One region of the Streptomyces sp. NBC_00377 genome, then DNA from elsewhere that is predicted to be linked to it. Evidence: riboswitches for the same ligand, from Rfam matches in the RefSeq annotation. Region 1 holds a riboswitch; each other region holds the start of a gene.

Region 1 (7,189 bases):
TGCTGCGGCGGGCCATCGCTGCCGGCTCCTTGCTGGGGCGTGATACGGATCTGACGCGGACCATTGTGGACCGTGGCACTGACAGAGCGGGCGAGGCCCGGCGTCGGCCGTCCGGCCCGTACGCAGAGGCATCTCCTCCGCGGCTGCCCGCAGGCTACGCGATCTCGCTCTCGGCGTATGTCGTGCGGGAACTTCGCAGACCCTCCGCACGCTTGCATACAGTGGCAGGACCGGCAGGAAAACCGCGGTTTCGACGACCGCGTCCGCGATCGGAAGGGATGTACATGCCCATGGGTCACACGGCCACAGCCCAGGCAGGCTCCGGGGGCCTGACAGCGACCGAGCACCGTCTGGCCAACGGCCTGCGCGTGGTGCTCTCGGAGGACCACCTGACCCCCGTCGCGGCGGTGTGCCTCTGGTACGACGTCGGTTCACGCCACGAAGTCAAGGGGCGTACGGGTCTTGCTCACCTTTTCGAGCATCTGATGTTCCAGGGCTCCGGCCAGGTCAAGGGCAACGGCCACTTCGAGCTCGTGCAGGGGGCGGGCGGCTCGCTCAACGGCACCACCAGCTTCGAGCGCACCAACTACTTCGAGACCATGCCCACCCACCAGCTGGAGCTCGCCCTCTGGCTGGAGGCCGACCGCATGGGCTCGCTGCTCACCGCGCTCGACGACGAGTCGATGGAGAACCAGCGCGACGTCGTCAAGAACGAGCGCCGCCAGCGCTACGACAACGTCCCCTACGGCACCGCGTTCGAGAAGCTGACCGCCCTCGCCTACCCGGAGGGTCACCCCTACCACCACACGCCGATCGGTTCGATGGCCGACCTGGACGCGGCGACCCTGGAGGACGCGCGCGCGTTCTTCCGGACGTACTACGCGCCCAACAACGCGGTGCTCTCCGTGGTCGGCGACATCGACCCGGAGCAGACCCTCGCCTGGGTCGAGAAGTACTTCGGTTCCATCCCCGGCCACGACGGCAAGCCCGCGCCGCGTGACGGCGGACTGCCCGACGTCATCGGCGAGCAGCTGCGTGAGGTCGTGGAGGAGGAGGTGCCGTCCCGTGCGCTGATGGCCGCCTACCGCCTGCCCGAGGACGGCACGCGCGTGTGCGACGCCGCCGACCTGGCGCTCACCGTCCTCGGCGGCGGCGAGTCCTCTCGTCTCTACAACCGGCTGGTGCGCCGCGACCGTACGGCCGTCGCGGCCGGCTTCGGCCTGCTGCGCCTCGCCGGGGCGCCCTCCCTGGGCTGGCTGGATGTGAAGACGTCCGCCGACGTCGAGGTGCCCGTCATCGAGGCCGCCATCGACGAGGAGCTCGCCCGGTTCGCCGAGGAGGGCCCCACGGCCGAGGAAATGGAGCGGGCCCAGGCGCAGCTGGAGCGCGAGTGGCTCGACCGGCTCGGCACGGTCGCCGGCCGCGCCGACGAACTGTGCCGGTTCGCCGTCCTGTTCGGCGACCCGCAGCTCGCCCTCACCGCCGTCCAGCGTGTGCTGGAGGTGACGCCCGAGGAGGTGCGCGAGGTCGCCAAGGCCCGTCTGCGCCCCGACAACCGTGCGGTGCTCGTCTACGAGCCGACCGCCCCCGAAGCGCCCGCCGACCAGGACGAGAACGAGGAGACGGCCCGGTGACCGAGCTCGCCACGATGGACTTCCACCCCCAGCCCCGGGCGGGCGAGGCCAAGCCGTGGGCGTTCCCGGCGCCCGAGCGCACCGCGCTGGCCAACGGCCTGACCGTGCTGCACTGCCACCGTCCCGGCCAGCAGGTCGTCGCCGTCGAGGTCCTCCTCGACGCGCCCCTGGACGCCGAACCGATCGGCCTCGACGGTGTCGCCACGATCATGGCGCGCGCGTTCTCGGAGGGCACCGACAAGCACTCCGCCGAGGAGTTCGCCGCCGAACTGGAGCGCTGCGGCGCCACCCTGGACGCACACGCCGACCACCCCGGCGTCCGGCTGAGCCTCGAGGTGCCTGTCTCGCGCCTGCCCAAGGGGCTCGGTCTGCTCGCGGACGCCCTCAGGGCGCCCGCGTTCGCCGACAGCGAGGTCGAGCGCCTCGTCCGCAACCGCCTGGACGAGATCCCGCACGAGCTGGCCAACCCCTCCCGGCGCGCCGCCAAGGAGCTCTCCAAGGAGCTGTTCCCGGCCACCGCGCGGATGTCGCGCCCGCGCCAGGGCACCGCGGAGACGGTCGAGAAGATCGACTCGGCCGCCGTACGCGCCTTCCACGAGAAGCACGTCCGCCCCGCCACCGCCACCGCCGTGGTCGTCGGCGACCTCACCGGCGTCGACCTGGACGCGCTCCTCGGTGACACCCTGGGCGCCTGGACGGGGTCCTCGGCCCAGCCGCGGCCCGTGCCGCCGGTGACCGCCGACGACACCGGCCGGGTCGTCATCGTGGACCGCCCCGGCGCCGTCCAGACGCAGTTGCTGATCGGCCGGATCGGCGCCGACCGGCACGACCGTGTGTGGCCGGCGCAGGTGCTCGGCACGTACTGCCTCGGCGGCACCCTCACCTCCCGGCTGGACCGTGTCCTGCGCGAGGAGAAGGGCTACACCTACGGGGTCCGCGCGTTCGGCCAGGTCCTGCGGTCGGCCCCGGACGGCTCGGGCGCCGCGATGCTCGCGATCAGCGGCTCCGTGGACACCCCGAACACCGGTCCCGCTCTGGACGACCTCTGGAAGGTCCTGCGCACCCTCGCCGCCGAGGGGCTGACCGACGCCGAGCGTGACGTCGCCGTGCAGAACCTGGTCGGCGTGGCGCCGCTGAAGTTCGAGACGGCCGCGGCCGTCGCCGGCACGCTGGCCGACCAGGTCGAGCAGCATCTGCCCGACGACTTCCAGGCCACGCTGTACCAGCAGCTCGCCGCGACCGGCACGGTGGAGGCGACCGCGGCGGCCGTGAACGCCTTCCCGGTGGACCGGCTGGTCACCGTGCTCGTCGGTGACGCCGCGCAGATCAAGGAGCCGGTCGAGGCTCTCGGCATCGGCGAGGTGAAGGTCGTGTCGGCGGAGTAGATCCCGCCAACCACGCGCGCGTGCAGGGGCCCTGGTCGACGAGAGCGTCACCAGGGCCTCCGCATGTCCGAATTGAGGCGGACGCTGCCCGTCTGCCCTGTGGGATGCGCTACAAAAACCGGGATCCGTTTGAGGATTGAAACCCGCGCCGCTTAGCGTCATCCGGGCTGTTCGTCAGGCAGTGCGCCGCACCCGCGGCACCGGACAGTCATCGCCGAGTCCCCGTACGGCGCGAGCCAGGGGAGCCGGGGACCCACTTGTGAAGTCCCTGGGGTGAATCGGACGCCCGCGCGTGCAGCGCGAGGGGGTCCGTAGGAGACCTTCCTGCTCCGAACCCGTCAGCTAACCCGGTAGGCGAGAGGGAAGGAAAGGACACCCCCAACTTCATGGCGTTCACCTGCGCCACCGGGAAGCACCGTCGGCCCAGCCGGATGCAGCGCAGCGGCGTCCGCGCGGCGGGCATCGCGGCGCTCACCACCACCGGTGTCATGGCCACCGTCGCCTCCACCCCGGCCTTCGCAGCCGAGCCCACCCCTGAGCAGACCGGGCTGATCCCCGTGGTCACCGCCGGCGAGTCCGTCGTCGAGCAGATCGACGACCAGGTCGCCGTGCAGAAGCAGGCGGCCTTCGAGGAGGCCGCCCGCCAGGCCGCCGTCAAGAAGGCGGTGGAGGAGCGCGAGGCACGCGTACGTGCCGCCCGTGAGGCCGAGCGCAAGCTCCTCAACACCTTCGTACCGCCGATCACCGGTTCCTATGTCTCCACCGGCTACCAGGCCAGCAGCTCTCTGTGGTCCTCCGGCAGCCACACCGGCATCGACTTCCACGCCGCGAGCGGCACCTCCGTGCACGCGGTCGGCTCCGGCACCGTGGTCGAGGCCGGATGGGGCGGCTCCTACGGGAACCAGATCGTGATCAAGATGAACGACGGGACCTACACCCAGTACGGTCACCTGTCGTCCATCGCGGTGTCGGTGGGTCAGCACGTCACCCCGGGCCAGCGCATCGGCCTGTCCGGCGCCACCGGCAACGTCACCGGCCCGCATCTGCACTTCGAGGCCCGCACCACCGCGGAGTACGGCTCCGACATGGACCCGGTCGCCTACCTGCGCAAGCACGGCGTGAACGTCTGACGACCCACGGCGACAGATCGTTCTGCCCCGGCCTCCCGGCCGGGGCTTTCGCCGTTTCGGGGGCCTCCGCTGTCCAAAAAATATCCCCGGAATCCGGCTCGCCGTCGGAATTTCCCGCTCATTGCAATAGAGTCACGGAACACACGTCAATCATCGACGTTTCACGGGGATTAAGGCGGAGGTCCGTCATGCGTATTCCGGCGCACTCGGTGTGCACGGCCATTCGGGACGACATCGTCGCGGGTGTCTACGAGCGCGGCAGCCGTCTCACCGAGGAACTTCTCGCCCGCCGCTACGGCGTCTCCCGCGTTCCGGTCCGGGAGGCGCTGCGCACCCTGGAGGCCGAGGGCTTCGTCGTCACGCGGCGGCACGCGGGCGCGTGCGTCGCGGAGCCGACGGAGCTGGAGGCCGCGGACCTTCTTGAGATGCGCATGCTCCTGGAGCCGCTCGGCGCCTCCCGGGCCGCACAGCGCCGCACCGAGGCTCATCTGAAGGTGCTGCGCGGGCTCGTCCGACTGGGCCAGGAGCGGGCCCGGAGGGGCAACAGCGAGGATCTGCGCTCCCTGGGGAGCTGGTTCCACGAGACGCTCGCCCAGTCCTCGGGAAGCCACGCCCTGACGTCGATGCTCACCCAGCTGCGCCACAAGATCGCGTGGATGTACGCGGTGGAGGCGCCGGCGGACCCCGTGGAGTCGTGGGCGGAGCACGGCGCGATCGTGGACGCCGTGGCACGCGGCGACGGCGAGCGCGCGCGGGCGATCACGTCGCTCCACACCGAGCGCGCGACGGCCGCGCACCGGCTGCGCTTTTCCGGCGGCGCCGAGCGCCTCGACCGTGTGAGGACTTCGCAACCTCCCGTAAACATGACGGGCCTGCGGCATTAACAAGAGGGCCGTATACAAAGAGGGGATAATTCGCGGGGGATTATTTCTGCTGCCCGGGAACGGGAATGAAGAAGGGCTCGCCCGATAATTCGGACGAGCCCTTCGAGGTATCCGTGACGCCTATGAGGCGGCGAACACCGCATTCATCGGTCAGACGGTCTCGGGAAGCTCCTCGAGTCCCTCGGCGACCAACTTCGCCAGGCGGTCGAGCGCGGCGTCCGCGCCGTCCGCCTCGGAGGCGAGGACGATCTCCTCGCCGCCCTGGGCGCCCAGGCCGAGCACGGCCAGCATGGAGGCCGCGTTGACGGGGTTGCCGTCTGCCTTGGCGATCGTCACCGGGATGCCTGCGGCCGTGGCGGCCCGGACGAAGATGGAAGCGGGGCGGGCGTGAAGGCCCTCGGCCCAGCCGACGTTGACGCGGCGCTCAGCCATGTGATGCTGCCCTTCAGTGTTTCAGGTTGTCTAGACCAGTGTTCCACACGTGAAGCGTATGAGGGAGGGGGTGGTGGGCCCCCTCCTGCCGTGGTCCTCGGATCGCGGCCTCGATCCGACTTCCGTCCTCCACAGACTGCCTCGCGCCGTTGCCGTACGCGAGCCGTAGTCTGGGCCCCATGCAGAGCGCGTCGGACCGGCACGAGTACCCCGCCCACTGGGAGGCCGACGTGGTGCTGCGCGACGGCGGCACCGCGCGCATCCGCCCCATCACCGCCGACGACGCCGAGCGCCTGGTCAGCTTCTACGAGCAGGTTTCGGACGAGTCGAAGTACTACCGTTTCTTCGCGCCCTACCCGCGCCTGTCCGCCAAGGACGTCCACCGCTTCACGCACCACGACTTCGTGGACCGGGTGGGACTCGCGGCCACGGTCGGCGGCGAGTTCATCGCAACCGTACGCTATGACCGCATTGGTCCGGACGGCATGGCCGCCTCGGGACCGGCCGACGAGGCCGAGGTCGCGTTCCTCGTGCAGGACGCCCACCAGGGCCGCGGTGTCGCCTCCGCGCTGCTCGAACACATCGCGGCCGTGGCACGCGAGCGCGACATCCGCCGCTTCGCGGCCGAGGTCCTTCCCGCCAACACCAAGATGATCAAGGTGTTCACCGACGCCGGCTACACCCAGAAGCGCAGCTTCGAGGACGGCGTCGTACACCTGGAGTTCGGGCTCGAACCCACCGAGCGCTCCCTCGCCGTGCAGCGCGCGCGGGAGCAGCGCGCCGAGGCGCACTCCGTACGGCGGCTGCTCGCGCCCGGATCGGTCGCCGTCGTCGGCACCGGCCGCACGCCCGGCGGTGTCGGCCGCAGCGTCCTCGGCAACCTCCGCGAGGCCGGCTTCACCGGGCCCCTCTACGCCGTGAACAAGGCCTTCCCCGAGGATCTGAAGGAACTGGACGGGGTGCCCGCCCACCGCTCGGTGCGCGACATAGCGGCGCCCGTGGACCTCGCGGTCGTCGCCGTCCCGGCGGAACAGGTGCCCGCGGCCGTCACCGAGTGCGGCGAGCACGGCGTGCAGGGACTGGTGGTCCTCTCCGCCGGCTATGCCGAGAGCGGGCCCGAGGGGCGGGAGCGCCAGCGCGAACTCGTCCGGCACGCACGCGCGTACGGGATGCGGATCATCGGCCCCAACGCCTTCGGGGTCATCAACACCTCCCCGGAGGTGCGGCTCAACGCCTCACTGGCCCCGGAGATGCCGCGGCCCGGGCGGATCGGCCTGTTCGCACAGTCCGGCGCCATCGGCATCGCCCTGCTGTCCCGCCTCCACCGGCGGGGCGGCGGAGTCACCGGTGTCACGGGCGTGTCGACCTTCGTCTCCTCCGGCAACCGCGCGGACGTCTCCGGCAACGACGTCCTCCAGTACTGGTACGACGACCCCGACACCGATGTCGCCCTCATGTACCTCGAATCCATCGGCAACCCGCGCAAGTTCACCCGCCTCGCGCGGCGCACGGCGGCCGCCAAGCCCCTCGTCGTCGTCCAGGGCGCGGGTTCCGCCCCGCAGGGGCACGCCGTCCGGGCGACGCGGCTGCCGCACGCGACGGTGTCGGCGCTGCTGCGGCAGGCCGGCGTGATCCGCGTGGACACCATCACCGAACTGGTGGACGCGGGGCTGCTGCTCGCCCGCCAGCCGCTGCCGACGGGACCACGGGTGGCGATCCTCGGC
Region 2 (7,189 bases), 1.3 Mb from region 1:
CGTCTTCAGGAACTTGGGCGACTGGGCACGCAGTACGGACTCGTAGGTCTCGTAACCCTTTTCGACGTCGATGACATAGGAGGCGTACTCCTCGGCCGCGTACGGCGTGAACAGGCCCTGTTCCGCCTCCAGGTTGTCGAAGGCGAAGCTCGACAGGGCGCACGCCCGCATCAGTTCGCCGGCGTTCAGTCCGAGACCCGGGGCCAGCACCGCGCCCTGAGCGTCGGCGACGCCGTACGCGAGTGCCCGGCCCTGACCGAGCCGGCCCCGCTCGTGGGGCAGGAAGCCGACCGGCTCACGCCCCTCGTACACCACCGCCACGCGCGCGTGCGGCCGTACCGGGCCCGCGGCGTCGGTGAACTCCGGTTCCATGAAGGGGTTTCGCGGAAGCGCCGACGCGGCACGCAGCGCGCGCCACCGCTCCCTCTCCCCCTCGCCGAGGTCCTGCGGCCTCAGCACACGAATGCGCCCACTGCTCAACCTGACCCCCCGATCAAGTCCCCCCTGGACACCTGGACGGTACCGCTCCACCTGTCATCGCGGTAGGTAGCATCCCAAGTTGTTGCCAACCGGTGCAGAGGCCGTCAACCATCCGCTACCCGGCGATGTGGCGGCAAGCCGTTCCCCCGGGTCGGGCAACCGCCGGTTCGCCGTCAGCGGGCCGTGATAAACCCGCCGTCGTCCCCAGTCGGCCCGCCACCGACCCGCGATCGCCCCGCCGGTCCCCGGCCGGTCCGGCCATCGGCTCCCGGCCGGTCCCACCGTCTTCCGCAACCGGCAACCGGCAACCGGCAACCGGCAACCGGTGGCCGCAGCCGCAGCCGCAGCCGCAGCCGCAGCCGCAGTCAGTCTTCAGCCAGTCGTCCGGCAGTCGTACAAAGCCAGTCCTGCAAGGGGAGTTGGCAGAACCGGACAGGACATGACCGTCGTCCGGTTCGCGTCGAACCCGAGGGGTGTGGGATCCGTATTCTCTGATCATGGCCGCACCCACCGCATATGCCGCGCGCACCGCGTACTCCCTCATCGCCACCGACCTGGACGGAACGCTGCTCCGCGGCGACGACACCTTCTCGGACCGGTCGCTCGACGCGCTCGCGCGGGTGGTGCACTCCGGCGCACGCCACCTGGTGGTGACAGGACGGCCCGCGCCCCGGGTGCGCCCACTGCTCGACCGGCTGCACAGCAGGGGGCTCGCGGTGTGCGGGCAGGGCGCGCAGTTGTACGACGTCGGCGCGGACCGTCTGCTGTGGTCGGTCACCCTGGACCGGGAGCTGGCCGAGACCGCGCTCGGCAAGATCGAGGCCGAGGTCGGGCAGCTCTACGCGGCCGTCGACCAGGACGGTGTCGACGGGCTGACGCTCATCGAGCCGGGCTACCGCATGCCGCACCCGACGCTGCCCGCCCTGCGCGTCGGGCGGCGCGACGACCTGTGGTGCGAGCCGATCAGCAAGGTGCTGCTGCGCCACCCGAGCCTGTCGGACGACGAGTTGGCGGCCACGGCCCGTTCGGTGGTCGGTTCGCTGGCCACCGTCACCATGTCAGGGCCGGGCACGGTCGAACTCCAGCCCTGCGGGATCACCAAGGCGACGGGTCTGGCCCTGGCGGCCGAGGTCCTGGGGCTGCGGCCCGAGGACACCCTCGCCTTCGGGGACATGCCCAATGACATCCCGATGTTCGACTGGGCGGCCCGCGGAGTCGCCATGGCCAACGCCCATCCCGAGCTGAAGGCGGTGGCCGACGAGGTGACGACGTCGAACGAGGACGACGGCGTGGCCGTCGTCCTCGAACGACTGTTTCCGTGAACGGGGCGGTCCGTACCGGCTGAAGCGGTCAGTCCCTGTGGAACCGTCCGTGCCGACGGGCCGTACCGACGGGAAGGTCAGTACGCGCCGAACACGTTGTCGATCGAGCCGTACCGCGCGGCCGCGTAGTTGCACGCGGCGGTGATGTTCGCGACCGGGTCGTACGAGTCCCAGGACGTGCCCTCGACGTGGTAGGCGCGGAAGGTCGGGTCGATGACCTGGAGCAGCCCCTTGGACGGGATGCCCGCGGCCGCGTTGGAGTCCCAGAGGTTGATGGCCTGGGGGTTGCCCGAGGACTCGCGGATGACGTTGCGGTAGATGCCGTTGTACGTCCCCGGGATGCCGTGCTGCCCCATGACCTGGAGGGAGGCGCGGATCCAGCCGTCGAGGTTGTTGGCGTAGCCGAGGCTGGAGGCGGTGGTGACGGTCGGCGTCGCCGCGGAGGCGCTGGTCGCGCCGATGAGCGGGAGGGCGAGCACGGCCGCGCCGGTGACGGCGACGGTGAGCGTGCGGACGAGACGGTTGCGGCGCGGCTGAGCGGCAGCGGGCATGACGAATTTCCTCTCCGGCGCCTGCGAGGTGAGCTGTCGGGTTCGGGCGGGAGCTGCCCGGTCGCCTCCTGACGGACGCGACTTCACCCCGAGCCGTACCGGCTGTGCGAAACGTCTGAATTATCCGAGACGTCCCGACTTCCGGTTCGGCGGCTTACCTGGTTCCCCCGCTCCTGCCGAGCGTTCTGGATGGGTGGTTCGGGCGGCGGCAGGATTCGGCGTTCCGCCCGACAGGCCGGGAACGTATGCGAGAGCACATGTCCGGAACAAGTACCGGATTCACAGATGACCCCTATTGACCTTGGTCTGTGACCTATGGGGTGCTTGATCCTTTGTTGGTGCAAAGCTTCAACTCGCTTGGGGAGTGCGGAGAATCGGTGAAGGGTGATCTTCCGGTGGGCCACTGTGCGGAGTGAGCCAACTCACCAGCGTTCACAAGACTGGCTAATCGGGCATTAGGTCCAACTCATCGTTAAAGCACCGGCGGTGGGTGCCAGGTGGGAAGCGGGGTGCAGGGCCGGTACGCAGGGGGCCTCGGGGAGGGTGTCCCGAAAGATCCCCAAGGGTCCCGGAGAGTCCCCTGGGGTCCCGAAGGGTCCCGAAGGGGAGGCCGTGATCATCGTCACGCGGAAGGGGAGGGCCGCCCCGCCGGAGTGGTGGCACCCTCGGCGCGGGACATGAATCAACACATCCCGGCAATTCTATTGATGTCCGCTCATCTGAGCTGATCAAAAACATATCGGGTGTGATCCGATACCGCCTGGCCTGCGTGGCACCTCCGGGGCGGGCCATTCGAGCCCGGCGGACGTGGGGGCTATCGGTGATCGAAACGTGACCGGATACGCTGACTTGAGTGATGGCAGAGACCTATCGACAAACCGCGTAATCGCCAGTAGACACCAGCAGACAGGAGACCCCTCGTGACCGTCGTCGGGCCGTTCGGGCTGAGCGTGCGGGACCAGGCTCTGGAAGCCGATGTCCAGGCCGGATTGACGGCTGTCGAGGAAGGCTTGCTCGAGGCCACCAAGAGTGCGGTCCCGTTCATCACGGAGGCCGCCCAGCACCTCGTACGAGCGGGCGGGAAGCGGTTCCGGCCGCTGCTCGTGGTGCTCGCGTCGCAGTTCGGGGACCCCTACGCGCCGGGTGTCGTGCCCTCGGCCGTCGTGGTGGAGCTGACCCACCTGGCCACGCTGTACCACGACGACGTGATGGACGAGGCCGCCGTGCGGCGCGGGGTGTCCAGCGCGAACAGCCGCTGGGGGAACTCCGTCGCCGTCCTGACCGGCGATTTCCTCTTCGCGCGTGCCTCCCACATCCTGGCCGACCTCGGGCCGGAGGCGGTGCGGGTGCAGGCGGAGGCGTTCGAGCGGCTGGTCACCGGCCAGATCCTGGAGACCGCGGGTCCCACGGACGGGCGGGACCCGGTCGATCACTACCTCGACGTGCTCGGCGGCAAGACGGGCTCGCTGGTGGCGGTGGCCTGCCGCTTCGGGGCGATGATGTCGGGCGCCGACGAGACGGTCGTCGACGTGCTGACGCAGTACGGAGAGCGGCTCGGCGTCGCCTTCCAGCTGGCGGACGACGTCCTGGACATCGCGTCCGACTCCCACGAGTCGGGCAAGACGCCGGGGACGGACCTGCGCGAGGGCGTTCCCACGCTGCCCGTGCTGCGGCTGCGGGAGCGGGCGGCACGCCTGTCCCTGCCCGAGGACATCGCCTTGTGCGAGCTGCTGGACTCCGACCTGAGCGACGACGCCCGGCACACCGAGGCGCTGGAGGCGCTGCGGGCCCACCCGGCGCTCGAGCAGGCCCGCCGGGACACCGTGCGGTACGCGAAGGAAGCCCGCTCCGCGTTGGCGCCGCTGCGGGAGTGCGACGCCAAGGCGGCGCTGATGGAACTCTGCGACGCGGTGGTCCACCGGGCGGGGTGACCCCCGCCGTCCCGGCCTGACGCCCCGGCACCCGTCGGTGCCGGGCGAGCCCTGCCCCTCCGGGCCGGCCCCCTCTGACATCCGTCGGTGCGGGGCGGCCCTTGCCCCCCCCTCCGGGCCGGCGGCCGCTGACACCCGTCCGTGCCGGGTGACCCCTGACGACCCGCCCCTCCGGGCCGGCGGCCGCTGACACCCGTCGGTGCCGGGTGACCCCTGACGACCCGCCCCTCCGGGCCGGCCGCCCCCTGACGCCCTTCCGGGCCGGCGGCCCCTGACACCCGTCCGGGCCGGGTGACCCCCGGTACCCCTACGGGTCGGATGCCACCTCGTCGCCTTCGTGTCATACCGCAGGCGTATGTGGAGTTGAGTCCTCGGGTTGACGCTTCGTCGTGGCTCATTTGGTCAGATGGGAACCACGGAAAACACCACTCCTCACCGATTCGGGTGAGAATGGCGGCTTGGGGTGGGGACGTTCACAGCGTGAGATGACCAGCCGCCGCCGACGACGGAGGTAAGGCACACATGGCACCGAAGGCATCCGACGACACCACGACCGGCGCGGAGCCGACCGGCGGGGAGGCCGACGACCTGCGCCTCGGACGGCGCAAGGCGGCCCGGTACATCGTCCCGGTCACCGTGATCGGTGTCGCGGCGGCGACGATCGGCCTGGTTCCGGCGCTCGCCGACTCCGGCGACCCCGACCTGCCGAAGATCACCGCACAGCAGCTCCTGGACAAGATCGCGGCATCGGACGTACAGCAGCTGTCCGGAACGGTGAAGATCACCACCGATCTCGGGCTGCCCGACCTCGGCGGGCTGGAGAGCGGACTCCTCTCCGGGGTCGCTCAGCAGGGCGGTGACGGTTCGTCCGCCGACCCGTCCGCCAAGCTCACCGAACTCGCCGCCGGCACGCACACCCTGCGCGTCGCCGCCGACGGCCCGGACCGGCAGAAGCTCTCACTGCTGGAGAACGCCGCCGAATACAGCGTCATCCACAACGGCAAGAACGTGTGGGGGTACGACAGCGCCTCCAACGAGGTCTATCACTCCACCGTCGACGAGAGCTCCGGGAAGGCGGAGGCGCCCGTCCCCGCCACGCCCAAGGACCTCACCGAGGACGCCCTGAAGGCGGTCGACGACACGACCTCCGTGACGGTGGACGGCACCGTCCAGGTCGCCGGCCGGGACGCCTACAAGCTGCTGGTCAAGCCGAAGCAGTCCGGTTCCACGGTCGGCGCGATCAGTGTGGCCGTGGACGCGAAGACGGGTCTGCCGCTGAAGTTCACGCTGACTCCGGCGAGCGGCGGCGCCGCCGTCGTGGACGCGGGCTTCACCCAGGTCACCTTCGCCAAGCCCGCCGCGTCCACGTTCGACTTCACCGCTCCCAAGGGCGCGAAGGTCACCGAGGGCGACGAGCCCGGCAAGGCCGACGAGGGCAAAGCCGGGGAGACCGCACCGGGGCACTCCGCCCTGCCCGGCCTGCCCGGCGGCCTGGCGAAGGACCTCGAGGGCCAGGACGGCTCCGAGGGCCCCGACGTCCTCGGCGAGGGCTGGACGTCCGTCGCGGTCTTCGGCACCGGCGGTGAGGGCATGCCCTCGGGCTCCGAGGCCGGCGGCGACCTCGGCGGCTTCCTCGGCACCCTGGGCGACAAGGTGTCCGGGAAGTTCGGCTCCGGCACCGTGTTCTCCACCCGTCTGATCAACGCCCTGATGACGGACGACGGCAAGGTGTACGTCGGCGCCGTCACCAAGGACGCCCTGGTGAAGGCGGCGAACGCGGCGAAGTAGGCGGTACGGCGCGGGAGGCGGAGGCCGCGGGAACCGTCCTACGGGTACCGGCACGACAGGGTCCTACGGGCACCGGAGACGGGAAATCCGAATGGGGAAGCCGATGGGGGAGTCAGTGCGGGAGCCCGTGGAGGACGGGGCCGTCATCCACACCCGCGCTCTCACCAAGCGCTACCGCGGTGGTCAGCTCGCCGTCGACGGTCTCGACCTGACCGTCCCGGCGGGCAGCGTCTTCGGCTTCCTCGGCCCCAACGGGTCCGGCAAGACCACCACCATCCGCATGCTGATGGGGCTCATCGAGCCCACGGCCGGCTCGGCCCGCGTGCTGGGGCAGCCCATGCCGCGGGCCGCGCGCGCCGTGCTGCCGCACGTCGGGACCCTGATCGAGGGCCCCGCCCTCTACGGGTTCCTCTCCGGTCGCGACAACCTGCTCCGCTACGACGCCGCCGACCCGACGGCCGATCCGCGCACCCGGCGCGCGAGGGTCACGGCGACGCTGGAGCGGGTGGGACTGACCGCCGCCGCCGGCAAGAAGGCGAAGGCGTACTCCCTCGGGATGAAGCAGCGGCTGGGCCTCGCCGCCGCCCTCCTCCAGCCCCGCCGCCTGCTCGTCCTCGACGAGCCGACCAACGGTCTGGATCCACAGGGCATGCGGGAGATCCGCTCGCTGATCCGGGAGCTGGCCGCGGAGGGCACGACCGTCTTCCTCTCCTCGCACCTGCTCGACGAGATCGAGCAGGTGTGCACGCACGCGGCGGTGATGGCGCAGGGCCGGCTGCTCGTCCAGGGACCGGTGGCCGACCTCGCGGCGGGGACCCGCGGACGGCTGGTCGTGACCACCCCGGACCCGGTGGACGCGGCCCGGGTGCTGAAGGAGCAGGGAGCGGACGACGTCGTCCTCGGCGAGGACCGTGTGAGTGCCGAGGCGCCGCCACCGGACCGCGATCCCGCCGACCTGAACGCCGCTCTGGTGACTGCGGGCGTGCGCGTCCGCGGCTTCGCCGTCGAGCGGGCCTCTCTGGAGGACGCGTTCGTGGCTCTCACGGGGGAGGGATTCGATGTCGCGGGCTGACACGGTGGGTGACCGCAACGGGGTCCCGGGCCCCGGCATCTCACA
Region 3 (7,189 bases), 1.1 Mb from region 1:
GTTCGGGGACATCGGCGCGGACGCGGAGGAGGCCTTCGCACACACGCGCCGCTCGATGCGCGCCCTGGTGGAACTGGTGCTGGCCCGCGCCGAGACGGACGGCACGACACCGCGGGCCGCCGCGCACACGATCGCCGCGGGGCGGCTGCCGGTGATCGCGGAACGCTTCGGCCGGCACCGGCCCGCCCGGTGAGCGTCCGCCCCTGCGGGCCGGTCCGGCGGCGCTCGTGCCCACCGATTAGGGTGACGGAGTGGCGAGGGTCCGGTTGAGTGTGGCCGAGCGGCGCGAGGAGCTGCTGCGGGCGGCCATCGAGCAGATCGAGGCGCGGGGCGTGGCGGCGGTCAGGATCGCCGACGTCGCCGCGGCCCTCGGTGTGAGCAACGCGCTGGTGCTCTACCACTTCTCGACGAAGGAGAAGCTCGTCGCCGAGGCGTTCGCCTACGCGGCCGAGGGCGACCTGGCGCGGCTGCGCAAGCTGACCGGCCGTCGCACCACGGCACTGCGCCGGCTGCGCTCCGCGGTGCGCTGGTACGCCCCCACGGGCCAGGCCAAGGGCTGGCGGCTGTGGATCGAGGGCTGGGCGGTGTCGCTGCGTGAGCCCGCGCTGCGGGAGGTCGCGCGGGATCTCGACAAGGAGTGGAAGGCGGCGCTCACCGAGGTGCTGGCGGAGGGCGTGGCGGCGGGCGAGTTCTCCTGCCCCGACCCGGCCGGCACGGCTCTGCGTCTGACGGCCCTGCTCGACGGACTCGCGGTACAGCTGACGTCCTACGCGGGTGCGGTGTCCCGGGCCCGCGCCCAGGAGTGGGTCGACCAGGCGCTGGCCCGCGAACTCGGCCTGGAAGCGGAGATGTTGGGCGCCCAGAAGCGCTGAGGCGCCGCCTGTCCGCGAGCCCGGGCGGAGCGGGCCGTCGTCCGGCCGGCCCTTGTGCCGGTACGGCGCTCGGCCCGGCCCCCCGACCGCACCTGTCCTGAGGCTGCCGGATGCGCGGCTGCGGGGTTGGTGCCGGCGGGCGGGGCCGGGTGCGGGTGCGGTCGTCCCGGCACCCGCACCCGGCCCCGCCCGGGCATCACTCCCGTGCGATCACCTCGCCGGCGGAGCGGCCTGTCGTACGTCGTTCACGGCCCGCCGCCGGTGCGAGCGGCCGACGGCTCAGGCCACGGCCGCGATCCGCATCCTGATGTCGTCCGGCGACAGCGTGCCCTTGGCGGTCACGTGGTCGCCCGAGGACTCTCCGCGCAGCCGGCGTCCGATCCACGGCACCAGGTACTCGCGCGCCCAGTGGACGTCGTCGCGCCGCACCTCGAGCGTGCCGCGCGGCGGGAGCGGCGGCCAGGGCTGCTCCGGGTCGGCCGGCACCTCGAGGCCGAGGACCTGTCCGGCACGCAGCGCCACGCGCGTGTGCCCCTCCGGGGAGAGGTGCAGCCGGTCGCCGTCCCAGGCCCTGCGGTCCTGGACGGACTTCAGGGACCACAGGTCGAGCACCGGGCAGCCGTACCGGTCGGCGACGGCGCGGACATGTCCGTTGTACGTGGCGATCTTGCCCCGCAGATGCTTGAGCACGGGGATGCCACGGGTGTCGAAGCCGGTCGTCACCATGACGGTGCCGGCCACGGCGGTCAGGGCCGAGATCGCGCGCTCGAAACGCTCGGCGACCTCGTCCGGGTCGGTTCCGGGACGGAGGATGTCGTTGCCGCCCGCACAGAAGGAGACCAGGTCCGGGGCGAGTTCAACCGCCCGGGTGAGCTGGTCCTCCATGATCTGGTCGAGCAGCTTTCCGCGGACCGCGAGGTTGGTGTAGTTGAAGTCGCCCTCGGGCCGCCGGTCCGCGAGGAGTACCGCGAACCGGTCCGCCCAGCCGACCAACGCCCCATCGGGGCCGGGGTCGCCGACGCCCTCGGTGAAGCTGTCCCCCACCGCCACGTACGACCCGATCACTGATCTGATGTCACTCTTCGAATCGTCTGCCACAGCGGTTCATCATTCACCTTCGAATGTGACCTACGCGATCGTAGGAAGGAGTTGACGGGCGGTGAGATAAGACACCCTTAAAGGATTTGCCAATCAGGGAATAAGGGACCATGCGCGGAAGTCGTTGATCCGGAAATGGCTCCAGGTGGTGCGGAAGGCGAAGTGCCCGCCCGTGTACGGCTCCGGGTCGGTGTAGTCGAAGACGAGCCGGCCGTTGTTCCACCAGCGGACGACCGGGCCGTCGGAGACGATCCGGACGTGGTTCGGCTCGTTCGCGACGAGCAGCGGCTCGGTGTAGTCGTAGATCAGCGGTCGGATCCCCGCCTCGCCGACGTAGCGGCGCAGCCGGGTCGTGGTGTTGGTGTTGGCGCCGTAGCCGGCGTAGTACGTCCTGAGGTGGTCGTACTCGGCGAGGGCTCCGCCGCGCGGGGTGGCGAAGAGATCCTCCGGGGAGCGGACGTCGACGGCGTTCCAGAAGTTGTTGAGGTCGGAGACGCGGTCGTTGGCCCCGCCGGCGGAGACCGGCGTGGCGACGTACTCGATGACGTACGGTCCGCGCAGCGGCTGCTTGAACCAGATGGTCGCCCCTGCGGGCACGTCGACCTCCAGGGCGCCCCGGGAGGCGGTGACCGTCCCGCCCCTCTCCAGTTCGACGGCCCACTGGCGCAGGCCGTGCCGGAAGTCGTCGTGGGCGATCGGGCGACGGTGGCGGGACGGACGGGGCCAGGCGCTCGCGGCGGCGGCGCTCGCGGCGCCCGCGGGCGCGACGGCGGCCAGGGTGGATCCGGCTGCGAGGGTCACGAATGCCCTCCGGGTGGTCGTCATGCCGGTCGGCTCCTTTGATGGAAAGCGCTTGCTCCTCGACGGAGACCACTGTGTCCCCACCCCGCCCGCCTGTCGATGGGGCGAAAAGGACCGCCACGAGAACGCAACAGAACGATCAGCGTCGCGCAGACCCGTCATCGACCGCCGCGTCGGGCGGTGCCTCATCCCGACCCGCCGGACCCAGACCCGGATCCGAGCCGCCGGACCCAGACCCGGATCTGGATCTGGTCCCGGACACGCCGAAGGCCGGACCCGGGAACGGCGTGTTCCACGGGTCCGGCCTTCGGCCGCGCGTCAGGCGGTGGGTCGTCGCGGGGGTCAGCCGACGGAGACCCCGTGCGAACGGAGGTAGGCGAGCGGGTCCACGTCGGAGCCGTAGTCCGGCCCGGTCCGGATCTCGAAGTGCAGGTGCGGGCCGGTCACGTTGCCGGTCGCACCGGAGAGGCCGACCTGCTGGCCCGGGGTCACGGTCTGGCCGGCGGAGACGGAGAGCTGCGACAGGTGGGCGTACTGGGCGTAGTAGCCGTCGGCGAGCCTGATGACGACCTGGTTGCCGTACGCGCCGCCCCAGCCCGCGGAGACGACGGTGCCCGCGCCCACGGCCTTGAGGGAGGTACCGGTCGGCACGACGAAGTCGGTGCCGGTGTGGTAGCCGCTGGACCACATGCTGCCGGCGGTGTGGTACGCGGTGCCGACGGTGGCGCCCGCCACCGGCAGGACGTAACCGCTGGAATCGGCGCTGTTGCCGCCGCTGCTGCTCTCGACGGCCCGGGTGACCGCCTTCGAGGAGGACGAGCCGGACGACGAGGAGGGCGACGCCTTGCTGCCGGACGTCTTCGACGAGGAGGACGACTTCGAGGACGAGCCGGACGACGAGCCGGAGCCGCCGGTCGTGGCGGCCTTCCTGCCGATCGAGAGCTTCAGTCCGGGGTGGATCAGCGACGGGTCGCTGCCGACGGCCTGCCGGTTGTCCTGGTACAGCTTCTGCCAGCCGCCGCTGACGTTCTGCTCGTCGGCGATCTTCGAGAGATAGTCGCCGGACCGCACGGTGTAGGTCTTGGCGCTGGTGGCGTTGGCCGCCTTCTGCGCCACCGGCACGGACTGCACGGCCTTCTCCGGAACGGCCTGGGAAGCCGACTGCGCGACGGACTGCGTGGGCGCCGCATGGGCACCACTGGCGCCCATGAGCGGAAGGGCGAGCGCGGCGCCGCCAGTTCCGGCGACGGCTATGGAGCGGGTGAGGCGCTGAGCCTTGGGACGGCGGTGCTTACCCTTCGCGGGCATGGCGAATTCCTCTCCGGCGCCTGCGAGGTGAGCTGTCGGGTGCGGACTGGAGATGCCCGGCCGCGCCGAGGCGCGGCTTTACCCCAAAGCCTGTTCCGGAGACCGGAACAGGCAGTACTGCCTGTGGGTCCCCCGCTCCTGCCATGCACGGGTGAGTGTGCGGGATCCGGGCGGTGGCAGGATTCGGCGTCCGTCCGGATTGGTGTGGAACGTAAGCGACTCGGACGCACAGGGACAAGCAGAGGTTGCACGGTTCACGCGTTTCGCTTGATCCTCGGTGGGAATCCCCGGTCACACTCCGTTGAAGAAGACACTCGCGTACCACCAACCACCCATGAATGCCCGCGCATTACGTGAACATGACCGACGACGCACGGTCACGAATATGACGCTGCTCACGTGACGGTTCTCCAGGTTCCGTCATTTCAGAGCGAGTTGTAACGAAGGAACTAATTCGGGCAGATGCCTCAGATGCGACGCAGACGGATAACCGTCGCATCGAGGTCGCTCCGCAGTCCCACCCGCAGCCCGTGATGCAGCAGGACCGCACCCCGGTGGACTTCACCCGTTTCACGGCATTCATACGACGCTGCCGGGTCGAGTCCGCGCAGCCTCAGCGCCGGCACCGGTTCGCCGAACCGCTGCGCCTGGAGCCAGGCGAGGACGACGCACTCGTCGCCGCGCACGTACTGGACGGCGCTCAGGCCGCCCGCCGGGGGCCGCAGCCGGTAGAGGTCGCCATGCTGCACGAGGGGCCGGATCTCCTTGTAGAGCTCCACCCACCCGCGCGCCTCGGCGAGCTCCTCCTCACTCCACTCGGAGAGATCTCCGCCGACGCCGAGCACCCCGGCCATGGCACTGACGAACCGGAAGCGCAGCGAGCTGACCCTGCCGTTGAGCTGCGTGTTGGGGCTGTCGGTGACCCAGGCCGCCATGACCCGGGCGGGGTGGATCTGGCTGAAGCCGTGCTGGATGTCGAGCCGGTCGAGCGGATCGGTGTTGTCGGAGGTCCACACCTGGTCGGTGCGGCTCATGATCCCCAGGTCGATGCGGCCGCCGCCGCCCGAGCAGGACTCGAAGGCCACCCCGGGATGCGCGGCCCGCAGCCGGTCCAGAAGGCCGTACAGGGCACGCACGTGGTCGACCCACAGACGCTGCGGGTAGGGGTCGTCCGGCCAGCCCGCGTCGGTGAAGCAGCGGTTGAAGTCCCACTTCACATAGTCGACGGGCGCGCTGGAGAGGAGCCCGTGAAGCTGCTCCCAGAGATACTCCTGGACGTCCTCACGCGCAAGATTCAGTACGAGCTGATTGCGGAACTCCGTACGCTTTCGTCCGGATTGGAACTGCACCCAGTCGGGGTGGGCCCGGTACAGCTCGCTGTCCGGGTTGACCATCTCCGGCTCGACCCAGATGCCGAACTGCATGCCGAGGGCGTGCACCTGGTCGGCCAGGGGCTTCAGCCCGTTCGGGAAACGGTCCGGGTTGGGCCGCCAGTCGCCGAGCCCGGCATGGTCACCGGTGCGCGCCCCGAACCAGCCGTCGTCGACGACGAAGAGCTCCACGCCCATCGCGGCGGCCCGCCGGGCGAGCATGCCCTGCTGCTCCTCGGAGATGTCGAAGTAGGTCGCCTCCCACGAGTTGAACAGCACCGGCCGGTCCTGTCCGGCGTCCGGGACGATGTGGGCGCGCTGGTAGGCGTGCCAGGTGCGGCTCGCGCCGCCGAAGCCGGCGTCGCTCCACAGGCCGGCGAAGACCGGCGTGGTGAAGGACTCCCCCGCCGCCAGCCGCAGCAGGCCCGAGTCGTCGTACCCCACGCCTCCGGTGATCTGCACGCGCGCGTCCGGGAGTTGGGCGACGGCGATCCGCCAGGAACCCGACCAGCCGAGGGCGCAGCCGTAGACCTCGCCGCGCTCCTCCGTCGCGTCCGTGTCCAGGGCGACCCACGGCAGGTGCTGGTGCCCGGTGTGCCCGCGGCGGCTGCCGATGACCTTCTCACCGTAGGTGAGGGGAGATCGCGTGAGCCGGGACTCCGCGGCCCAGCGGCCGTGCAGCTGGGAGAGCCGCCAGTCGTCACGCTCGGGCAGGGTCCAGGTGGCGGAGTCGGCGCGCAGCAGCTCCAACGCCCCCTCCCCCTCGTTGCGCAGGGTCGTCCAGCGCTCGACGACGTCGCCCCGCATCCGGTAGTGCAGCGTGAGGGCGAGACCGGCGTCGCGGAACCGCAGGCGCAGCTCCTCGGCGTCGGCCTCGAAGCCCTCGTAGGACCACTCGGTGCCGCGCCGCTCGTCGGTGCGCACGGACAGGGCCGGCCGGACGAAGCGGGGGCCGCCCTCGACGGGATACTCCTCGCGGCCGTCGAGCGGGGCCTCGAAGGACGCCCCGCGCTGCGACGGCGGGAGGGCGGCCAGCGCCTCGGCGTCCGCGAGCGCGATGCCCGGGCCCCAGTGCAGGTGGACCAGCTCGTCGGCCTCGGTGAGGTGGAGGGCGTAGCTGCTCGTCGGCCCCGAAAGGAGCCAGGTGCGGCCATTGTCGGCGATCTCGGGCATCAAACCCCCACTAATTCGAACAGGTGCGATCAAGCACCAACATCATCGAATGCGGTCGGCCCCCTGGGCAACTTTCCCCGGTCGACTCTTCACCTGGTCAGACGTGCGGGGCACCGGCCCGTGGGCAACTCGTTGCCCCGGGAATCCATGTCGTATGGTCGAGGAGGTGTCCCGTCGGCCACGGAGCCGCGCCGACGCGGACCCGACAGGGAGGGAGCTTTCGTGACGCAGCAGGTCCCGTCGACCGAGCCCGAGCTGGCCGGGGTGCGCAACTTCCGGGATGTGGGCGGCCTGCCGACCGTCGACGGCCTGCGGGTGCGGCACGGCGTGCTGTTCCGCAGCGGCCATCTCGCGCACGCGACCGACGAGGACGCCGCGTTCCTCGCGGGTCTGGGCCTGCACACGATCTTCGACTTCCGCAACGCCGCCGACCACAAGCTGGAGGGCCCGGACGTCGAGCTGCCGGGCGTGCGCAATGTGAACCTGCCCCTGTCGGACCCGGCGGACGGCGCCGAGTTCTGGAAGATGGTGCGGGACGGCGAGCTCGACCAGCTGCGCGCGATCCTC
Region 4 (7,189 bases), 2.3 Mb from region 1:
CGCGGTGGACGTGCACACGCCCGGCCAGGGGAACCTGCTCAACCTCGCGGACCGCACCGGGCTGACCAACATCCGGGTCGCCAACGGCGACGCGATCATCCTGCTGCGCGAGATGCTGCCCGCGGACTCGCTCGACGGGCTGCGCGTCTACTTCCCCGACCCCTGGCCGAAGAAGCGCCACCACAAGCGGCGCCTCATCCAGCCGGAGTTCCTCGACCTGGCCGCGACGCGACTCAAGCCCGGCGCGGTCGTGCACTGCGCCACGGACTGGGAGCCGTACGCCGAGCAGATGCTCGAGGTGCTGACCGCGCACCCCGACTTCGAGAACACCCGGGCCGACGGCGGGTTCGCGCCCCGGCCCGAGTTCCGGCCGCTGACCCGTTTCGAGGGACAGGGGCTGGACAAGGGTCACGTCGTGAACGATCTGCTGTTCCGCCGCGTACAGCATCGCGTCCGGCCCGGGGATCTCTGACCGGGGCAAGGCCCCGATCAAGGGATCGACCAAGGGATCACCGACCGACCTCCCCCTCCACCACAGTCCCCTCCCTCGTTAGGGTCGATGCCGTGGCCTTCAGTCCTCCGTTCCCGCCCCATCCGCCGCATCCCGGCGGCGCGCCCGAGGACGGTGTGCTGCGCCACGCTCACTGGTGGCAGCGCAGGTCGGTCCGGTACGGGGCGCTGATCACCCTGCTCGCGCTGTCCGGTCTGGTCATCCTCGCGCTGGTGCGCGAACAGACCGGCACGGAAGGATTCCTGGTCGGGCTCGGGCTCGCCGTGCTGCCCGTGCCGTTGCTGGTCGCCGCCTTCCGCTGGCTCGACCGGGTCGAGCCGGGCCCCTGGCGGAACCTGGTGTTCGCCTTCGCCTGGGGCGCGTGCGCGGCGGCCCTGATAGCCATCATCGCCAACAGCTTCGCGACCCGCTGGATAGCGACCGCGACCGCCGACCCGTCCGGCGCGGACACCCTCGGGGCGACCGTCATAGCGCCCGTCGTCGAGGAGTCCGCCAAGGCCGCCGCCGTCCTGCTGGTGTTCCTCTTCCGCAGACGGGACTTCACCGGGATCGTCGACGGCGTGGTCATAGCCGGGCTCACCGCCACCGGCTTCGCCTTCACCGAGAACATCCTCTACCTCGGCACCGCGTTCGGCACCGACCAGCTCACCGGCGACACCGGCATCGCGTCCGTGACCGCCGCGACCTTCTTCGTACGCGTCATCATGTCGCCGTTCGCCCACCCCCTGTTCACCGTCCTGACCGGCATCGGCTTCGGCGTCGCCGCGCTCTCCGGGAACCGTCAGCACCTGCGGCGCGTGCTGCTCCCGCTGTGCGGGCTGCTCCTCGCGATGGGCATGCACGCCCTGTGGAACGGCTCCTCGTCGTTCGGCGAGTTCGGGTTCTTCGCGGTGTACGCGGCCTTCATGGTGCCCGCGTTCGGGCTGCTCACCTGGCTGGCGGTGTGGACACGCCAACGCGAGCTGCGCACCGTGCGCGAGGAGCTGCCCGCCTACGCGGCCGCGGGCTGGCTCATGCCGGCCGAGCCGTACGCGCTCGGCTCGATGCGTGCCCGGCGGCTGGCCCGCGAGTACGCCGGCCGCCACCTGGGCCGGCCCGCGGCGCGGGAGGTCGCGCGGTACGAGGCGTACGCCACGTCCCTCGCGTTCCTGAGGCACCGCGGCCGCCGGGGACGGGCCGACGCCGACTTCGTCCTTCGGGAACGGGAATTGCTCAACGAACTGTGGCGCCGCCAGGACATCGCCCGCCCCGCGCTGGACCACGCGGCCCGGATGACGGCCCCGCCGGTACGGGTGGTCGCGCCGCCCTGGCCGGTGCAGGGGGTGTACGGGTACGGCCGGGGGACGGTTCACGGCCAGGCACCGGCGTACGGCCACGCACCGGCGTACGGCCAGGGACCGGCGTACGGCCAGGGACCGGGATACGGCCAGGGCCACAGCGCCGGATTCGGGCACCCGGCAGGACCGGGATACGCCCAGCCGGCAGCTCCGGGGTACGCGCACCCGGCGGGACCGGGATACGGATACCCCGCAGCGCACGGACCCGGACCCGGACCCGGATTCGAGACCGGCCCCGGGTACGAATCCGGCCCCGGCCCCGGCCCCGGACCTGGCCCGGGGCAAGGATTTCCGGCGGGGCCCCGTCCCAACCCCCACCCGCATCAGTAGGCCGAGCCGCAGCAGGTCAGGCCGACGCGGGCCGGTCAGAGGCAAGTCGGACCGACGCAGGTCGACCCAACGCGGGTAGAGCCGACACCGGAGCTCGGGTCAGGCCCACGCCCAGGTGATGCCGAAGCCCGGGTCAGACCGGAGCCCGGGTCAGGCCGAGGCTCGGGTCAGTCGGGTGAGTTCATCCTGGGTCAGTTCCAGCTGTGCCACCCCGAGCAGTGCCGGCAGCTGCTCGATCGTGCGCGCGGACGCGATCGGGGCTGCCACCGTCGGCCGGGCCGCGAGCCACGCCAGGGCGACCGTGGGGATCTGTGTGTCGTGGGCCTGGGCGATCTCGTCCAGGGCGGTGAGGACGTTCCGGCCCCGCTCCGTCTCCAGGTGCTTGGCGGCGCCGGCGGCCCGGGGGCTCTGCACGGTCGTACCGGGCCGGTACTTGCCGGTGAGGAAGCCGGAGGCCAGCGCGGAGTACGGGACGGCGGCGAGGCCGAAGCGGGCGGCGAGGTCCTGGAGGCCGCCCTCGTAGGTGTCGCGCGAGACCAGGTTGTAGTGGGGCTGGAGGGCGACGTACCGGGCCAGGCCCTCGCGGTCGGAGAACTCCAGGGACTCCTGGAGACGCTCGGGCGAGATGTTGGAGGCGGCGATGTGGCGCACCTTGCCCGCCGTCACCAGTTCGTCGAGCGCGCCGACGATCTCCTCGACGGGGACCTCGGGCTTGTCGAAGTGCGTGTAGTAGAGGTCGATGCGGTCGGTGTTCAGACGGCGGAGCGAGGCGTCGGCGGCGGCCTTGATGTTGTCGGCGGACAGACCGGGGAACGCGGGGTGCTGGCTGACCTTCGTGGCGATCACGACGTCGTCGCGGTTGCCCCGGGCCTTCACCCACTTGCCGATGAGGGTCTCGGACTCGCCGCCGCTGTTGCCCTCGACCCACGCCGAGTAGGAGTCGGCGGTGTCCACGAAGTTGCCGCCGGCGGCGGTGTAGGCGTCGAGTACGGCGAAGGAGGCCGCCTCGTCCGCGGTCCAGCCGAAGACGTTGCCGCCGAGGGACAGGGGGAAGACCTCGAGGTCGGAGGAGCCGAGTCGGCGAAGAGAAGTCATGTTCCGTTTCAACGGACGCCGGTGGCCGGCCCATTCCGGGCGTGACGCGAAGAACATGTGAACGGCGCCGGTGAAGTGCGCCGGTGAATGGCGCAGCCCCGCAGCCGTCCGACGCGGAAGGCGTCAGGGCTGCGGGGCTGCGTCAGCGGGTCGGGAGAGCCGGGTCGGCGTGTCCGAGGAGGGACCGCCCGGGGTGTCGGAGGGGGACGGCTCAGGGGTTGAGGCCCTTGCCGCGCAGCCAGGCCGCCGGGTCGATGCCGTCGGAGCTGCCACCCGGGTGGACCTCGAGGTGGAGATGGGCTCCGGTGACGTTCCCGGTCGCGCCCACCCGGCCGATGACGTCACCGGTGGCGACCTTCTGGCCGACGCTGACGCTGATCGACGACTGGTGGCAGAACCACAGCTCGGTGCCGTCGTCCAGGGTCAGGATGGTGCGGTAGCCGTAGGAACCGGCCCAGCCGGCCTCGGTGATGGTGCCGCTGTGGACGGCCTTGATGAGCGTGCCCGTGGGCGCGGCGAAGTCGAGGCCCGTGTGGTAGCCGGAGGACCAGAGGGAACCGGCCTGACCGAAGGTCGAGGTGATGGTGTACGAGGAGGTGGGCAGCGTGTACTGCTTGGCCAGCTCGGCCAGGCGCGCGGCCTCGACCTTCGCGGCGGCTTCCTCGGCGGCCTTCTTCTTCGCGGCGGCGGCCTTGGCCTCCGCCTCCTTCTGGGCCTTGGTGACGGCGTCGGCCTCGGCCTTGGCCGCCGCGGCGAGGGCCTTGACCTCGACCTGTGACTGCTGAGACTCGGCCTGCGCCATGATCCGGCTGCGCAGGGCCTCACCGGCGTCGGCGACGCTCTCGTCGGCGTCCACGGCCGCTTCGGAGCCGAACCCGGCGAGGGCCGGCGCGGCTTCCTGGGCGGGTTCGTCGTCGGAGATGAGCGAGCCCACGTTGGGCAGGTCCGGCATCGAGATGGAGACCGGGGCCTTGCCGGTGTTGGCGCTGGCCATGCCGCCCGCGCTGACGGCGGCAATGACGCCGACGCCGAGGACGGTGGAGCTGCGGGCGAATCCGCCGCCGCGCTGCTTGGCCACGCGGTGCTTGCCGCGTACCGGGCGAATGGAGTCCGCGGTGGGGTTCCACTCCTCCCACGGGCCCTCGTCGGTGCGGTAGTCGCCGTAGCCGAAGGTCTCGGTGGACCGGCTGGGCGCGTACGGGGCCTCGGGGGCAGGCGGGTTGGACGCCACGCGGGCGCACTCCTTTCCTTCCGTCGCCTACCGGGTTAGCTGACGGGTTCGGAGCGGGAAGGTCTCCTACGCGCGTATACCGGTCGTGGACTCTGCGAGTTCACGACGGCTTCCGCGTGATTCACCCCAAGGTGGTGGTTCCCCGGTTCCCTTGCGGGATTCGGCACGTGCCGCACGGAGCCGACTCTTGTGCCGGCTGGGACGACCGCGCTGCGTTATCGAACGTTAATAGACCCGGGGGCGGGATTCCAAGCCGTTCTTCTTGATCAACAACATTTCTGGCCTGGACCTTTCAGGCCACCAGTGGTGAAAAACGGGCGAGTTGACCACGCGCCGAAGGCGCTTCGACATGCCCTGGAAACGCCTCGGTAGTCACAGGAGTTTTGATGGTGACTCAGTCGTTATGCGCTGGGCGGTCGACCGGTCACCAAGAGTGAGGGAGCGGTCGGTGAACGCACCGAAGGCCGGAACCCTTTCGGATTCCGGCCTTCGGCCTATCAGTAGCGGGGACAGGATTTGAACCTGCGACCTCTGGGTTATGAGCCCAGCGAGCTACCGAGCTGCTCCACCCCGCGGCGATGAACACAACTGTACGCCATCAGCGGGGCAGAAAGCACATCGGTTGTCCCGTGGGGCTCCGGCGGCCTCAGAGGAGATGGCCGTTCGGGCCCTTCGCCCGCTCCTCGTACTCCGGGAGCACGAGGACGTCGACGCCCCGGGACGTCAGCAGGCCGGTTCCGTCCGCCTCCGTGACGAAGGTGTCCGGCTCGCGCCAGGCCGTGACCACCCTGCGCACCCCCGCGTCGAGGATGAGCCGGGCGCAGGGGGCGGGGCGGGAGGAGCGGCGGGCACACGGTTCGAGGCTGCTGTAGACGGTGGCCGTGGGCAGACGGGGGTCGGCGGGGTCGAGTTTCGCGAGGGCTGCCTCCTCGGCGTGCACGACCGGGTCGCCGGCCTCGCGGGAGTGGCCGCGCGCCAGCTCCGTGCCGTCGGCGGCCACGATCACCGCGCCGACGCTGAAAGCGGTCCGCGACGGCGGGCAGTCGGCGGCGAGGGCGCAGGCGAGGGCCAGCCAGTGACGGTCGGCCGCGACGGGCAGCAGGCCGGCGCCGGGTGCGGTGGGCTCGTAGCGGTTCAGGACGACGTCCTCGATACGCCGGGTCTCCACCAGGCGGAGCCGTCCGCCCTGGTAGGCGCCCGGGCCGAACAGCCGGGGCGCGTGCGGGTCGCCCACGAACAGCGGGGCGAGGACGAGCTGGAGTTCGTCGGCGAGGCCCTCTTGGAGCAGCTGGGTGTGGACGGTTCCGCCGCCCTCGACCATGAGGCGCCGTACACCGCGGACATCGTGGAGGTGTTCGAGGAGACGGCGCCAGTCCAGTTCGGGGCCGAGCGCGACGGCGTCCGCCGCGATGCCGAGCGCCCGGACCCGCTCGGCGCCCTTCTCCGTCGTGTACACGACCTTCTCGCCGCCCGTGTGCCAGAAGTTCGCCGCCGGGTCGAGTTCGCCGAAGCCGCTGACGGTGACCTTGAGCGGGTAGGGCGGCCGTCCGGCGGCCACCCGGGCGGCGCGCCGCTCCGGGGAGTTCACCAGGAGCCGGGGGTTGTCGGCGCGGATCGTGCCGGCGCCGATGAGGATGGCGTCGACGGAGGCCCGTACCTCGTCCACGCGGTCGAAGTCGGCGCGGCTGGAGAGGAGCAGACGTTCGGGCGTGGTGTCGTCCAGGTATCCGTCGAGGGACACGGCGGCGGACAGCAGGACGTACGGGTACGGCATCGACGCGGCTCCCCGGCTCGGTCCGACGGCGGTCTGACGGCGCTCTGACGTGCAGTGACGTGCCCTGACTCGATCGGGGCGCCGGGCCGACGACGGTGCTCTTGGTTCAAGTTTGTAACAAACCTACACTGGGTGGCATGACGACCCGCTGGCTCACCCCCGAGGAGCAGCGCGCCTGGCGCGCGTACGTTGCCGGCTACTCCCTCCTCGAGGACGCGATCGACCGGCAGCTCCAGCAGGAGGCCGGCATGCCCCACCTGTACTACTCCATCCTCGCCAATCTCTCCGAGACACCGGAGCGACGGCTGCGGATGACCGACCTGGCGGAGCGGCTGAAGATCACCCGGAGCCGGCTGACCTACGCGGTGTCCCGGCTGGAGAAGGACGGGCTGCTGCGGCGCGAGGAGTGCCGCTGGGACAAACGCGGCAGCGTCGCGGTCCTGACCGACGAGGGCATGACGGTGCTGGAGGGCGTGGCGCCCGGCCATGTCGGGACGGTCCGCGCCGCCCTCTTCGACCGGCTCACCCCGGAGCAGGTGGGACAGCTGGAGGAGATCTTCACGCAGGTCGCGCGCGGGCTCCAGGAGAACGACGGCGAGGCGGCGCCCGAGGATCTCCCGTGGCGCCGGCGTTCGTCGCCGTGCTCCGGAACCTCGTGAGCCGCGCCACAATCCAGTTGCTTCAAATTTAAAGCATGGGGTAGGGTCTCGAATCGTTGGATCTGCTTCAAATCTGAAGCACAAGGCGGTCCAGTGCCGCCTTGTCACCGTCCTCCGGACCCGGGAGACCGCATGCCCGACACCCCCGCCGCCACCCCCCGCGCCCGCGTCCGGGTACCGCTGCGCTTCCCCGACGGCTACTCCGTCGACGCCGAACTCGTCACCTTCCACGGTCTCGCCGACGGCCAGGAG

Evidence for each region. A riboswitch is a leader RNA that binds a small molecule or an ion and turns the genes downstream of it on or off. The one in region 1 is predicted to bind cyclic di-AMP.
Region 2: another riboswitch for cyclic di-AMP. It lies ahead of OHS71_RS17550 (transglycosylase SLT domain-containing protein); the one in region 1 lies ahead of OHS71_RS11525 (M23 family metallopeptidase).
Region 3: another riboswitch for cyclic di-AMP. It lies ahead of OHS71_RS06575 (M23 family metallopeptidase); the one in region 1 lies ahead of OHS71_RS11525 (M23 family metallopeptidase).
Region 4: another riboswitch for cyclic di-AMP. It lies ahead of OHS71_RS22025 (M23 family metallopeptidase); the one in region 1 lies ahead of OHS71_RS11525 (M23 family metallopeptidase).

What each region holds. Positions count from the first base shown of each region.
Region 1 is NZ_CP107958.1:2,552,480-2,559,668, reverse strand. Features, by position in the region: gene OHS71_RS11540 (DNA gyrase/topoisomerase IV subunit A) at 1-16, opposite strand, end outside; gene OHS71_RS11535 (M16 family metallopeptidase) at 285-1,634, shown strand; gene OHS71_RS11530 (M16 family metallopeptidase) at 1,631-3,019, shown strand; cyclic di-AMP (ydaO/yuaA leader) riboswitch at 3,222-3,391, shown strand; gene OHS71_RS11525 (M23 family metallopeptidase) at 3,406-4,149, shown strand; gene OHS71_RS11520 (GntR family transcriptional regulator) at 4,338-5,033, shown strand; gene OHS71_RS11515 (HPr family phosphocarrier protein) at 5,184-5,465, opposite strand; gene OHS71_RS11510 (bifunctional acetate--CoA ligase family protein/GNAT family N-acetyltransferase) at 5,645-7,189, shown strand, end outside.
Region 2 is NZ_CP107958.1:3,897,343-3,904,531, reverse strand. Features, by position in the region: gene OHS71_RS17560 (GNAT family N-acetyltransferase) at 1-459, opposite strand, end outside; gene OHS71_RS17555 (HAD family hydrolase) at 978-1,802, shown strand; gene OHS71_RS17550 (transglycosylase SLT domain-containing protein) at 1,880-2,353, opposite strand; cyclic di-AMP (ydaO/yuaA leader) riboswitch at 2,357-2,568, opposite strand; gene OHS71_RS17545 (polyprenyl synthetase family protein) at 3,274-4,284, shown strand; gene OHS71_RS17540 (LolA family protein) at 4,807-6,072, shown strand; gene OHS71_RS17535 (ABC transporter ATP-binding protein) at 6,176-7,144, shown strand; gene OHS71_RS17530 (ABC transporter permease) at 7,131-7,189, shown strand, end outside.
Region 3 is NZ_CP107958.1:1,485,348-1,492,536, forward strand. Features, by position in the region: gene OHS71_RS06555 (glutamate dehydrogenase) at 1-193, shown strand, start outside; gene OHS71_RS06560 (TetR/AcrR family transcriptional regulator) at 252-872, shown strand; gene OHS71_RS06565 (SGNH/GDSL hydrolase family protein) at 1,152-1,937, opposite strand; gene OHS71_RS06570 (DUF6250 domain-containing protein) at 2,064-2,795, opposite strand; gene OHS71_RS06575 (M23 family metallopeptidase) at 3,114-4,079, opposite strand; cyclic di-AMP (ydaO/yuaA leader) riboswitch at 4,084-4,262, opposite strand; gene OHS71_RS06580 (alpha-galactosidase) at 4,547-6,622, opposite strand; gene OHS71_RS06585 (tyrosine-protein phosphatase) at 6,845-7,189, shown strand, end outside.
Region 4 is NZ_CP107958.1:4,893,409-4,900,597, reverse strand. Features, by position in the region: gene trmB (tRNA (guanosine(46)-N7)-methyltransferase TrmB) at 1-472, shown strand, start outside; gene OHS71_RS22035 (PrsW family intramembrane metalloprotease) at 565-2,178, shown strand; gene OHS71_RS22030 (aldo/keto reductase) at 2,329-3,273, opposite strand; gene OHS71_RS22025 (M23 family metallopeptidase) at 3,485-4,504, opposite strand; cyclic di-AMP (ydaO/yuaA leader) riboswitch at 4,514-4,680, opposite strand; tRNA gene OHS71_RS22020 (tRNA-Met) at 5,006-5,079, opposite strand; gene OHS71_RS22015 (dihydrofolate reductase family protein) at 5,151-6,278, opposite strand; gene OHS71_RS22010 (MarR family winged helix-turn-helix transcriptional regulator) at 6,416-6,937, shown strand; gene OHS71_RS22005 (GTP cyclohydrolase II) at 7,070-7,189, shown strand, end outside.